3 linked regions of the Caldalkalibacillus thermarum genome follow. The protein of the gene in region 3 interacts with the protein of the main gene of each other region in a pairwise test. Links are inferred from orthologs where the notes say so. Each region holds a gene or a part of one and is shown on either strand. Other genes may lie near its edges.

Region 1 (3,256 bases), on a different replicon or contig from region 3:
TAAGCCCAAATCAAAATTTCCGCTTACAAAGGAGATGGCAGAAATTTTTGAAAAGTGGAGAAGAGAAGGCTAGCCTTGTGTTGACGCGGTTTACGGGCTTCGGTATAATAGTCATACACACACAAGGGCTCGGAGGGATCGCGTTGCGCGCACAGTGCCAGGAAAAGGAAAACAAAGCACCTGACTACGAACAACTACCTGACGAAGAAGTGGTGGAACTGGTTAAGCAAGGGGACCTTAGGGCGCTTGAATACCTGATCAATAAATATAAAAGCTTTGTTCGGGCCAAAGCCCGCTCCTACTTTTTGATCGGTGCTGACCGGGAAGACATCTTTCAAGAAGGTATGATCGGCCTGTACAAGTCCATCCGTGATTATAAAGAGGACAAGCTGACCTCATTTAAAGCCTTTGCTGAATTGTGCATCACCCGGCAGATCATTACAGCCATTAAAACCGCTACCCGCCAAAAACATATTCCCCTCAACTCCTATGTTTCACTGGACAAGCCTATTTATGACGATGAGTCAGACCGGACGCTAATGGATGTTTTGTCTGGCACAAGGGTATCGGATCCGGAAGAGTTAATCATCAATCAGGAAGAATTTGATGATATTGAAGTCAAGATGAGTGAGATTTTAAGCGATTTGGAACGCCGGGTGCTCATGCTCTATTTAGATGGCCGGTCGTATCAGGAAATCGCTGTAGACCTGAACCGTCACGTTAAATCGATTGATAATGCATTACAACGGGTGAAGCGCAAGCTTGAACGATACCTTCAGGTCCGGGAAGAAAATGCGTAATCCCTCAACACCAGGCAGGAGTTCCTGTGTTTGGTGTTTTTTTATTGTTTCACATTGACCTTGTCTGGAACCACATTTAGTGTTATACGCAACTTAAAAATGTTCAGGGCTTAAATTGACATGTGAGGCTAAGCTGTGATAAAGTATGTTGGTAGGCATGTCTTTGCATGCATTTTTTGTTTGTCTAGAAACCTAGGCTGTTCTCTATAAAATAGATTGTGACGTTGTTATGAGAGGAGGCAGTGCCTGATGCGTGTCACGGTGACTTTGGCATGTACCCAGTGTCAACAACGGAACTACACAACCGAAAAAAATAAGCGGACGAACACAGAGCGTATCGAACTGAAGAAGTATTGCAAGTTTTGCAATGCACACACCTTGCATCGTGAGACGAAATAGACCAGCGCAGTAAGAGGATATGAAATTGGGGGTGGCACTATGGGCTTCCTGGCTAGAATCGGCAATGGATTTAAGAAAACTGGTATTTTTTTCCGCGATTGTTGGTTAGAATTAAAAAAGGTACGCTGGCCCAACCGTAAAGAAATGATCAGCTATACGACTGTCGTTGTAGTGACCGTGGCCTTTATGACGGTTTACTTTGCGATTATTGATTTGGGGCTTTCTAGCTTGCTGCGGCTATTCTTTGGCAACTAATCCAAAGGGAGGATTGGACACACGTCCGACTCATAATGGAAAAAAGATGGTATGTGGTGCATACGTATGCCGGCTATGAAAATAAGGTCAAAAAGAATTTAGAAATGCGTGTGGAAACCATGAACATGTCCGATAAAATTTTCCGTGTCCTTGTTCCCCAGGAGGAAACGACCGAAATTAAAGACGGTCAAAGGAAAAAGGTCATGAAGAAGAAGTTTCCGGGCTATGTACTCGTGGAGATGATCATGACCGATGACTCCTGGTATGTTGTGCGCAATACTCCTGGGGTCACTGGGTTTATCGGTTCCTATGGCGGTGGTTCCAAGCCCACTCCCCTGTTGCCGGAAGAGGTAGACGCCCTGTTGAAGCAGATGGGCATTCACGAGTCGAAAGTCAAAGTTGACTTCCAGGTGGGAGATAACGTAAAAGTAAAAGAGGGCCCGTTTGCTAATTTTATCGGCACCATCGAGGAAATTTCCAACGAAAAGCAAAAAGTGAAAGTCAGGGTCAATATGTTCGGACGGGAAACGCCTGTTGAGCTTGACTTTGCCAACGTGGAAAAAGTGTAAGATTTTCCAGTTGTCCGTCGCTCATATTTTTGGGGAAAAAGATTGAAAGTTCACGAGAGTTATGTTAACTTTTATGTGTTCTAGGGATAAGGAGGTGTTTGTTGTGGCTAAAAAAGTGATCAAAGTCGTTAAACTGCAGATCCCCGCTGGCAAGGCAAACCCTGCACCGCCTGTTGGTCCTGCCTTGGGTCAGGCCGGGATTAACATCATGGGGTTCTGCAAAGAGTTTAATGCCCAAACGCAAGATAAAGCGGGGTTAATCATTCCGGTTGAGATTACGGTATATGAAGACCGTTCCTTTACTTTTGTTACTAAAACGCCGCCTGCCGCAGTTCTTTTAAAGAAAGCTGCTGGTATTGAGTCAGGCTCAGGTGAACCGAATAAAACAAAAGTGGCCACGATTAAGCGGGACAAGGTCCGTGAAATTGCCGAAATGAAGATGCCTGACTTGAATGCTGCTAATATTGAGGCTGCGATGCGCATGATCGAAGGAACAGCACGCAGCATGGGGATCGTGATTGAAGACTGAGGCAGGCGAGAGGCAGGCTGGCTGGGGGTGGCGTTTGCTCCTGTGCTTGGCAGCCTGCCTCATCTGGCTTGAATGACGTGGGAGGTTAATCCGCTATTACCACTAAGGAGGATGGAAGATGGCAAAACGAGGCAAGAAGTATCAAGAAGCTGTCAAGCTGATAGACAAGGAAAAAGCATATGATTTGGAAGAAGCCGTTGAATTGGTCAAAAAAGTAGCTCCAGCAAAATTTGACGAAACGGTAGAATTGGCTGTAAGATTGGGTGTCGATCCTAAAAAAGCTGACCAACAAGTCCGCGGAGCCGTTGTCCTGCCCCATGGCACAGGCAAAACGCCGCGTGTGCTTGTTTTTGCCAAAGGTGAAAAAGCCAAGGAAGCGGAACAAGCTGGGGCGGACTATGTAGGCGATGAAGATTTGATCAATAAAGTCAGCCAGGGTTGGTTTGATTTTGATGTGGTTGTAGCCACTCCCGATATGATGGCCCAAGTCGGTAAGCTGGGGCGGATTCTGGGTCCGAAAGGTTTAATGCCCAACCCTAAAACGGGTACGGTTACGTTTGAAGTGGCCAAAGCTGTTGAAGAAATTAAATCCGGTAAAATTGAGTACCGCGTAGATAAGGCTGGCAACGTACATGTTCCGGTTGGCAAAGTCTCCTTTGATACGGCCAAACTGGTCGACAATATTAACACCGTAATGGAAGCTT
Region 2 (3,205 bases), on a different replicon or contig from region 3:
TAGGTCAATCCGCTGCATCCGCCATAGGTGACACCGATACGCAGGTATGGGTTACCTTCTTCTTCAGCCAGCATTTCTTTAATTTTAGCACTAGCACTCTCGGTAATGGTGATCATTTTTAAGCTCCCTCCTTATGGAGTCTTTATGATTATTATAACGCGTCAAATAAACAGACACAAGAACGATGATCCTCTTCATTTATTGTGGCAATTTATTGTGGCACTGTACACCAATTATACTTTACAGGCTGCGTATCTATCTGTTCAAAAATATGATAAAATATGAACTAAAAGCGGTGATAACCCATTAGCTTTTGAAAGGGTGAAAACGATGGATTTATTAAACAAAAATAAAAAGAACAAATCACAATTTACAATTTTGAACAATGATTCTACAGATGGACATGGCGGTTTTGGGGTAGGCACACTCAACTTGAATAATGTTTCTCCTGTCATCATTGATGTAGAGAATGAACGGGCTTTTGTAGACATGGGTGCTTTACATGCCAGAAGTGAAGTGGAAAAGCGGATCAAATTTACCCCTAATAAAGAAGAGGTGCCCAATGGCCGCCCCTACTGGATCGTATGGGTCACTGTGGATCGTAATGAGCATGGACCCTATTACGCCGGGGTAGCTGCTTGTGAGATGACAGTGGACCGGGAAGCACGGCGGGGCTACAAGAATTTAGCCGAACATGTCAATCATATGGACAAAGCGCTTAAACGCAAAATCGTGGTTAACCATATGGATAAGAAGTCCAAGAAAATCCTCAAGGATTTTCTCCAAAATCATAATCAAAACATGTGGGAGCATTCCAGTGAAGATCTCAAGCAACAACTGGAAGCCTAAAGCATAACAAAAAACGCTTGGCTGATGTGGAAGTCCAAGCGTTTTTTGTATGTTAATCTTTGTGATTACGCTTCGTGGGCTTTGTCGTATAAGGCATGCAGCTTGGCGATAATGCTCTCCATATCACTGTCCTCGATTTCATGGCGCTGTACCATGCCCACGATTTTTCCATCTTTTAACACGGCAAATGAAGGTGATGAAGGCGGATAACCTTCAAAATATTCCCGGGCTCGTGCTGTTGCTTCCTTATCCTGTCCGGCAAAGACGGTGAACAGATGATCAGGCTTTTTGTCGTAATTAAGGGATTGAACAGCAGCGGGGCGGGCCAATCCGGCTGCACAGCCACAAACAGAGTTCACCACTACCAGCGCCACCCCTTTGGCAGACCTAAACGCTTCGTCTACTTCTTCCGGTGTTTTTAATTCTACAAAGCCGTGCCGGGTCAGCTCTTCTCGCATCGGACGAATCATCAGATCCATCTGATTTTGGAAAAACATATTCATCCGCACTCACCTCCTTAATATGATGGGGTTTTTATTTTTCCTGCTCATGATTGAGGGATACAGGACGGGCTGGTGTAAAGGTAGAAATGGCATGTTTATACACAAGTTGTTGCTTTCCTTCAGAATCGATCACGATAGTGAAATTATCAAAGGCTTTGACAAAGCCTCTAAGTTGATACCCGTTCACAAGATAAACTGTAACGGGAATATTCTCTTTGCGAATCTGATTTAAAAAGAAATCCTGAATATTGACGTTTTGTTTCATCTTTCTATGTTCCTCCTCATTTTTTGCTTACTTTAATCTATTCTAGATCATCTGCCATTTTCCTGCCACATAGTGGATAATATTTTTGACCACCGCAGAAAACTGGCGATGATCGGTTACCTCAAACCAGCGAATCTCGTCCATGCGCCGGAACCAGCTGAGCTGCCTCTTGGCATACCGCCGTGTGTTGCGCTTGATCAATTCCACGGCTTCATCCAATGTCAATTCGCCCTCTAAATAACGAACAATCTCTTTATAGCCGATTGCCTGCATGGACGTAGACGATTTTGGCACCCCTCGTGCTAGCAGTTGTTTGACTTCTTCCACCAAACCTTGTTCCATCATTTGGTCTACCCGTTGATTAATGCGTTGGTACAGTTTTTCCCGTTCCATAGTTAACCCAATCATGACAAGATCATAGGGAGAACGGCGGTGCCAGTCCTGTTGATAGTGTGCCATGCTTTTGCCTGTTGTCTCCAGAATCTCCAGCGCTCGTATCACCCGCCTGGTATTGTTTGGATGCAGCCTGGCCGCATAGGCCGGATCACGAGTTTGCAATTCTTTGTAAAGAGCCTCTTTGCCGTGTTCAGCTAAAAATCTTTTCCACTTTTCCCGCAGGGCAGGGTTGTTCTTCTCAGCAAAGTGGAAGTCATGGGTGACCGCTTGCACATACAACCCTGTCCCTCCGACCAAGATGGGAAGCCGCCCTCTTCTATTGATTTCCTTGATATAAGACTTTGTCAAGTTCTGAAAGTGAGAGACAGAGAAGTCCTCATGGGGTTCAAGGATATCGATCAAGTAATGGGGAATGCCTTCCTTTTCTTCTTCCTTAATCTTGGCTGTCCCGATATCCATCCCTTTATATACTTGCATCGAATCTCCTGAAATGATTTCCCCATCAAAGGCTTTGGCCAGCTCAATACTTAATTTTGTTTTCCCAACTGCCGTGGGACCCACAATAGATAACAACCGGTCTTTATTCATGATGATCGGACTCCAAGTCTATAATCCCAAACCAAAAGGAGGCATGGGGACGAATAAGGGGAGTAAAACCTAAAGCTTCAAAACGAGGGCTTTCCCGGGAGTCTTTCAGCACAATACGCTTTCTAGCCACCCGCCTTGCCTCTTGGATCGCTTCAGGTTTGAGTTCTTCATAGTTAGCCAGCCGTTTTAATGGGGCGATTCCCATCGAGCGCTGAACGGTTCGTTCAAACATGGGATCAAAATAGACCACATCAAACTGATTGTCAGCACATTGTTTGAGGTAAGACAAATGATGATTACAAATCACTTCAATGCGCCGCATCGCTTCATTGACGGCCTTTTGCTCAGTCTCAAATGTTTTAAGACCGTCTTGCACAATACAGGCCAGTACTGGAACAGACTCTATGCCTACCACCCTGCCTTTTTCGCCAACAATATAGCTGGCTACAATGGCATCGGCACCTAAGCCAAGGGTACAATCTAAAACGGACATACCCTCTTTAAGCCCCGCTGCTTTTGCTAAAGGGTCCTCTTCCCCCCTCATCAGGCGGCGGATGCGCAACATTGCAGAGTTAGGATGAAAGAAAAAAGGCTTCTCCTTCCC
Region 3 (4,584 bases):
TCCGTCTCGCTTGTTTACATACATCAATCAAAGCGCCCCCAAGCTTCATAATCAACATGAACAAGCCACATGGGTAGTAAAAAACAGGCAAGCATTCTTGCCTGTTTTCCATCGCCAACACACGGTTGTGCCGCTGCTCGCAAACACACGGTTGTGCCGCTGTTTACTGCAGGTTGTATTTTCTTTTGAAACGGTCCACACGCCCGCCTGCATCAACATATTTTTGCTTTCCGGTAAAGAACGGATGGCAATTGGAGCAGATCTCCACGCGCAGGACTTCGGCCTTGGTGGAACCCGTTTCAAACTCATGTCCGCACTGACAAACCACTTTGGTTATATGATAATTAGGGTGAATGCCTTGTTTCATCTTCTCTCACTCCTTTTTGCCCTGAATCAACCGAAACAGAGTTCCTTCAAAACATATCATATTATAGCATGGTTCAATTCTTTTTGGCAACCGGACCAGGAGAGAAGATGATGGAAAATAGACATCAGGGGGCAGGGCTGACAGGAGTAAGAACGACGGACGATCAAAACTGGGGAAGATAGTGAATGGGATTCAGGGGCTTATTGTTCAGGCGCACTTCAAAGTGAAGATGGTAACCGGTGGCATTTCCCGTCATACCTTGGTAGCCCAGCACCTCCCCTTCGGCAATGGACTGCCCCTTGCTGACCATGATTTGGCTGAGGTGGGCATAGTAGGTTTCCACACCCTGGCCATGATCGATAATGACCATGTGGCCGTAACCTCCCCTATGGTAATAGGCTTGCTTCACCACCCCGCCCCGTGCGGCACGCACCGCTGCCTCTTTTTCAGGGTTGGCAATGTCCAGCCCATTGTGCATGCGCCCCCACCTCATGCCAAAGGGACTGGTGATCTGCCCTTTTAGCGGCCAGGAGAAAAGGCCGATTTCGCTTGCCGAAACAGCACCTGTTGAGGCCGCTGAACTCTCGGGAGAAGCTGAGTTTACTGTTCTCTCCTGCTCATTGCCTTCTGTTGTGCGGTTGGCCGTGCGGCTGGTGACAGTGACAGGCGCTTTGTGCTGCGGGGGTGTCAGCACAGGTTGGTGAACCGGCTCCGGGGGAACAGTCGGAATGTTGATCATCTGGCCGGGAAACACCGTCCTGTTATTGAAACGTAACTGGGCGTTGTGGGCGAATAACTCCTCCAAACTGACACCATGCCGTTTGGCAATGGTCTCTAAGGTATCTCCATGCCGGACCACGTATTCTATTTCTTTCAACCGAATCTTCAATTCTTGCCCTTCCCGGATAAAATTTTTATTGGCTATCCCGTTCTGCTCCACAATTTCCTTCACGGGGATGCCAAACGTTTGGGCAATGCCCGACAAGGTGTCCCCCGCTTGGACAATATAAGTGACGTACTCCTCCCTGTCCTCTTCTTCCACTTCCAAGTGAAACCGGTTGAGAGGATTGGTATAGTGACGCAGCGCTTTTTCAAGCAACTCCGCTTCCAGCTCTTCTAAGTCCTCGTCCAGATAGCCGCCTTCCCGCAGCTCAGAGGCTTCTCCATCCATGGCCTGCCAGGCAGCACCGCCCGTTAAAACCAGGGTTGTCGCCACCACTTTTTTCACTGAGCCCAAAAAACGTCCCTCCTTCAGGCAGCATTATTTACAATCCTATGCTTCCAGGCAAAAAAATATCACCACCTGTACTCTCTTGAAGGCGGTCAGGTGGTGACATAGCCGCAAAGTCAAATGGGTGATGCTATGAAGCCGAAGGAGATTTGGTTGATTCGAATAAGGCCATAAACTCCGCATTTGATTTGGTGGCTTTTAATTTGCGGATAAATTGCTCGGTAAAATCAGGGTTTTCACTCATCTTTTGTCGAATCGCCCACAATTTTTCCAGGTCATCGGGATCCAGCAACAGTTCTTCCCGGCGCGTGCCTGAGCGCCGGATGTCAATAGCCGGATAAATCCGCCGTTCAGCGAGACGGCGGTCCAGATGCAGTTCCATATTGCCGGTCCCCTTAAATTCTTCGTAAATCACATCATCCATGCGTGATCCTGTATCAATTAAGGCGGTTGCCAAAATGGTCAAACTGCCCCCCTCTTCAATATTCCGTGCTGCACCAAAGAAACGCTTGGGGCGGTGAAAAGCAGCCGGATCTATCCCGCCGGACAAGGTGCGCCCGCTCGGGGGAATCACGAGGTTGTAGGCCCGTGCCAGGCGGGTAATGCTGTCTAATAGAATGACCACATCTTTTTTATGTTCCACCAAACGCATGGCCCGTTCCAAAACCAATTCCGCCACACGGATGTGATTTTCAGGCATCTCATCAAATGTGGAACTGACCACTTCACCTTTCACAGAGCGTTGCATATCAGTCACTTCTTCGGGACGCTCGTCGATTAAAAGGACAATCAGCTCAATTTCTGGATAATTGGTGGTAATGCTGTTGGCGATTTCCTTCAGCAGCATGGTTTTCCCCGCCTTGGGAGGGGCCACAATCAATCCCCGTTGTCCCAACCCGACCGGGGCAATCAAGTCAATGATGCGGGGAGCCAGCTTATCCGGGGTGGTCTCCAGGACCAGTTTTTTATCCGGGTAGACAGGGGTGAGTCCGGGAAAGTGCACCCGTTCCTTAGCCAGTTCGGGATCCTGGCCGTTCACCGCGTCCACATGCAACAAGCCGAAATAACGTTCGTTTTCCTTGGGCGGTCTCACTTTTCCCGATACTTTGTCTCCGTTCCTCAGTTCAAAACGGCGGATCTGGGAGGCAGAAATATAAATATCTTCAGAGGAAGGCGAATAATTGATCGGGCGCAAAAAGCCGTAACCTTCGCTTAAAATCTCAAGAACGCCTTCCATAAACAAATAACCGTCTTTCTCAGCTTGAGCTTTAAGAATGGCAAAAATCAACTCTTTCTTTTTCAGTTGCGAGTAATAGGAGATTTTATACTCCCTAGCCAGTTTATATAGTTCGCTTAATTTCTTTTCTTCCAAACTGGCTAACTCTAAATGTGTTGTCATCGTCTTCTCCCACCACTTTTCATAGATTTAATCCCTTTTTGGTGCTGTGTCTGTAGCTGAATTTATTTGTTAACGGTCATCTTGATCCTCTTCAATCACCATGTGAGGTTTCCGTTCCAGCCGGTGCTTGGCGTGAATAAAGCGCACCGTTCCCGATTTGGCCCTCATGACCACCGATGTGGTTTCCGCTGTATTCCCCTGGAAACGCACACCCCTTAACAGCTCTCCATCAGTGACACCGGTGGCAGCGAAAATGGCATCGTCCCCTGAGACCAGGTCATCCATACGCAAGACCTGATTGGGGTTGGTGATGCCCATCCGTTTGCACCGTTCCCACTCTTCCTCCGTTTGAGGGACAAGACGTCCCTGAATTTCGCCACCCAGACACTTTAAGGCAACAGCGGCGATCACCCCTTCAGGCGCACCGCCGATGCCGAACAAGATATCCACGCCCGTGTTTTCAAAAGCCGTATTAATGGCTGCGGCCACATCCCCATCAGAAATCAGCTTGATGCGGGCGCCCGCTTGGCGTATCTCCTCTATAATTTTCTGGTGTCTTTCCCTGTCCAAAATGACTGCAACCAAATCGGAAATATCTTTATTGGTTGCTTTCGCCACGGCTTTTAAATTATCTGTCACTGACGCGTTCAGGTCAATCTGGCCGACGGCAGCAGGCCCCACGGCAATTTTCTCCATATACATGTCCGGAGCATGGAGCAAATTGCCCTTGTCGGCAATGGCAATCACGGACAAGGCATTCCATGTGCCTTTGGCCACAATGTTGGTGCCTTCCAGAGGGTCAACAGCCACATCGACCTCGGGCCCCTGACCTGTCCCTAATTTTTCACCAATATAGAGCATGGGCGCTTCATCCATTTCCCCCTCACCAATCACCACTGTGCCCCGCATGGGAATGGTATCAAACACTTTACGCATGGCTGTGGTGGCCGCATCATCTGCCTCCTCCTTGCGTCCGCGCCCCATCCAGCGGGCTGAAGCCAAGGCAGCTGCTTCAGTGACGCGGACCAGTTCCATGGTCAAGCTTCTCTCCATGTCGTTCCCCCCCTTGGTTATCTCCTTTCCCTGTGTCGCCTGAACCTGCCCATGAAAAGGCTTTTACAACAGCACCCATGATCTCCCTGTGAAGAGATCATGGCCAACACAATGATTCACGCTGACTGTCAAGCACTCGTTGTCAATCAAAGTCAAAGTCTTCACTCACAAACCATCCGGGAAAAATTGATGAGAGGTGTAAGGATGAAGAGGAATGGGTTATTTAACACGGTACAGGGGAACCTGTCCTTCTCTTGACTGACGCCAAATGTGTGCCCCCAAGCCTTTGAATTTGGCTTCCAACTGCTCATAGCCCCGTTCAATATGCTCCACACCGCTGATCTCGGTCAATCCGGAAGCAATAATGCCGGCAATCACCAAGGCAGCGCCAGCTCGGAGGTCAGTGGCGGTGACTTTGGCACCAGTCAACGGTGTCGGGCCGTTAATAATGGCTGAACGGCCTTCCACTTTGATATTGGCGCCCATGCGCCTGAGTTCATCCACTTGCTTGAAACGGGAACTATAAATGGTGTC

What was found. Proteins that work in one complex are often made in the same cells at the same time.
Region 1: the proteins of rho (region 3) and nusG interact in binary tests that used the Escherichia coli proteins (3 or more experiments, as listed by UniProt). The link is inferred for Caldalkalibacillus thermarum from one-to-one orthologs.
Region 2: the proteins of rho (region 3) and hfq interact in binary tests that used the Escherichia coli proteins (3 or more experiments, as listed by UniProt). The link is inferred for Caldalkalibacillus thermarum from one-to-one orthologs.

Annotation. Positions count from the first base shown.
Region 1 is NZ_BMKZ01000012.1:47,104-50,359, reverse strand. Bases 541-3,256 are described here. They hold nusG (transcription termination/antitermination protein NusG), read left to right. Parts: upstream 541-1,489; coding sequence 1,490-2,023; downstream 2,024-3,256. Other genes in these bases: rplA (50S ribosomal protein L1), read left to right, coding at 2,671-3,256; rplK (50S ribosomal protein L11), read left to right, coding at 2,127-2,552; secE (preprotein translocase subunit SecE), read left to right, coding at 1,239-1,454; rpmG (50S ribosomal protein L33), read left to right, coding at 1,050-1,199; sigH (RNA polymerase sporulation sigma factor SigH), read left to right, coding at 541-800. Outside these bases: IEW48_RS06660 (NYN domain-containing protein), read left to right, coding at 1-73; more of sigH, read left to right, coding at 144-540. UniProt on the Escherichia coli protein: Part of the processive rRNA transcription and antitermination complex (rrnTAC). The complex forms an RNA-chaperone ring around the RNA exit tunnel of RNA polymerase (RNAP).
Region 2 is NZ_BMKZ01000002.1:26,473-29,677, forward strand. Bases 1-2,665 are described here. They hold hfq (RNA chaperone Hfq), read right to left. Parts: upstream 1,618-2,665; coding sequence 1,384-1,617; downstream 1-1,383. Other genes in these bases: IEW48_RS01235 (HesB/IscA family protein), read right to left, coding at 1-116; IEW48_RS01240 (YwhD family protein), read left to right, coding at 331-849; IEW48_RS01245 (BrxA/BrxB family bacilliredoxin), read right to left, coding at 915-1,352; miaA (tRNA (adenosine(37)-N6)-dimethylallyltransferase MiaA), read right to left, coding at 1,660-2,601; IEW48_RS01260 (class I SAM-dependent methyltransferase), read right to left, coding at 2,594-2,665. Also shown: more of IEW48_RS01260, read right to left, coding at 2,666-3,205. UniProt on the Escherichia coli protein: RNA chaperone that binds small regulatory RNA (sRNAs) and mRNAs to facilitate mRNA translational regulation in response to envelope stress, environmental stress and changes in metabolite concentrations.
Region 3 is NZ_BMKZ01000019.1:46,564-51,147, forward strand. What follows is about bases 864-3,788. They hold rho (transcription termination factor Rho), read right to left. Parts: upstream 2,998-3,788; coding sequence 1,729-2,997; downstream 864-1,728. Other genes in these bases: IEW48_RS09230 (M23 family metallopeptidase), read right to left, coding at 864-1,595; glpX (class II fructose-bisphosphatase), read right to left, coding at 3,067-3,788. In the rest of the region: IEW48_RS09220 (thymidine kinase), read right to left, coding at 1-24; rpmE (50S ribosomal protein L31), read right to left, coding at 164-367; more of IEW48_RS09230, read right to left, coding at 531-863; more of glpX, read right to left, coding at 3,789-4,050; murA (UDP-N-acetylglucosamine 1-carboxyvinyltransferase), read right to left, coding at 4,270-4,584. UniProt on the Escherichia coli protein: Facilitates transcription termination by a mechanism that involves Rho binding to the nascent RNA, activation of Rho's RNA-dependent ATPase activity, and release of the mRNA from the DNA template.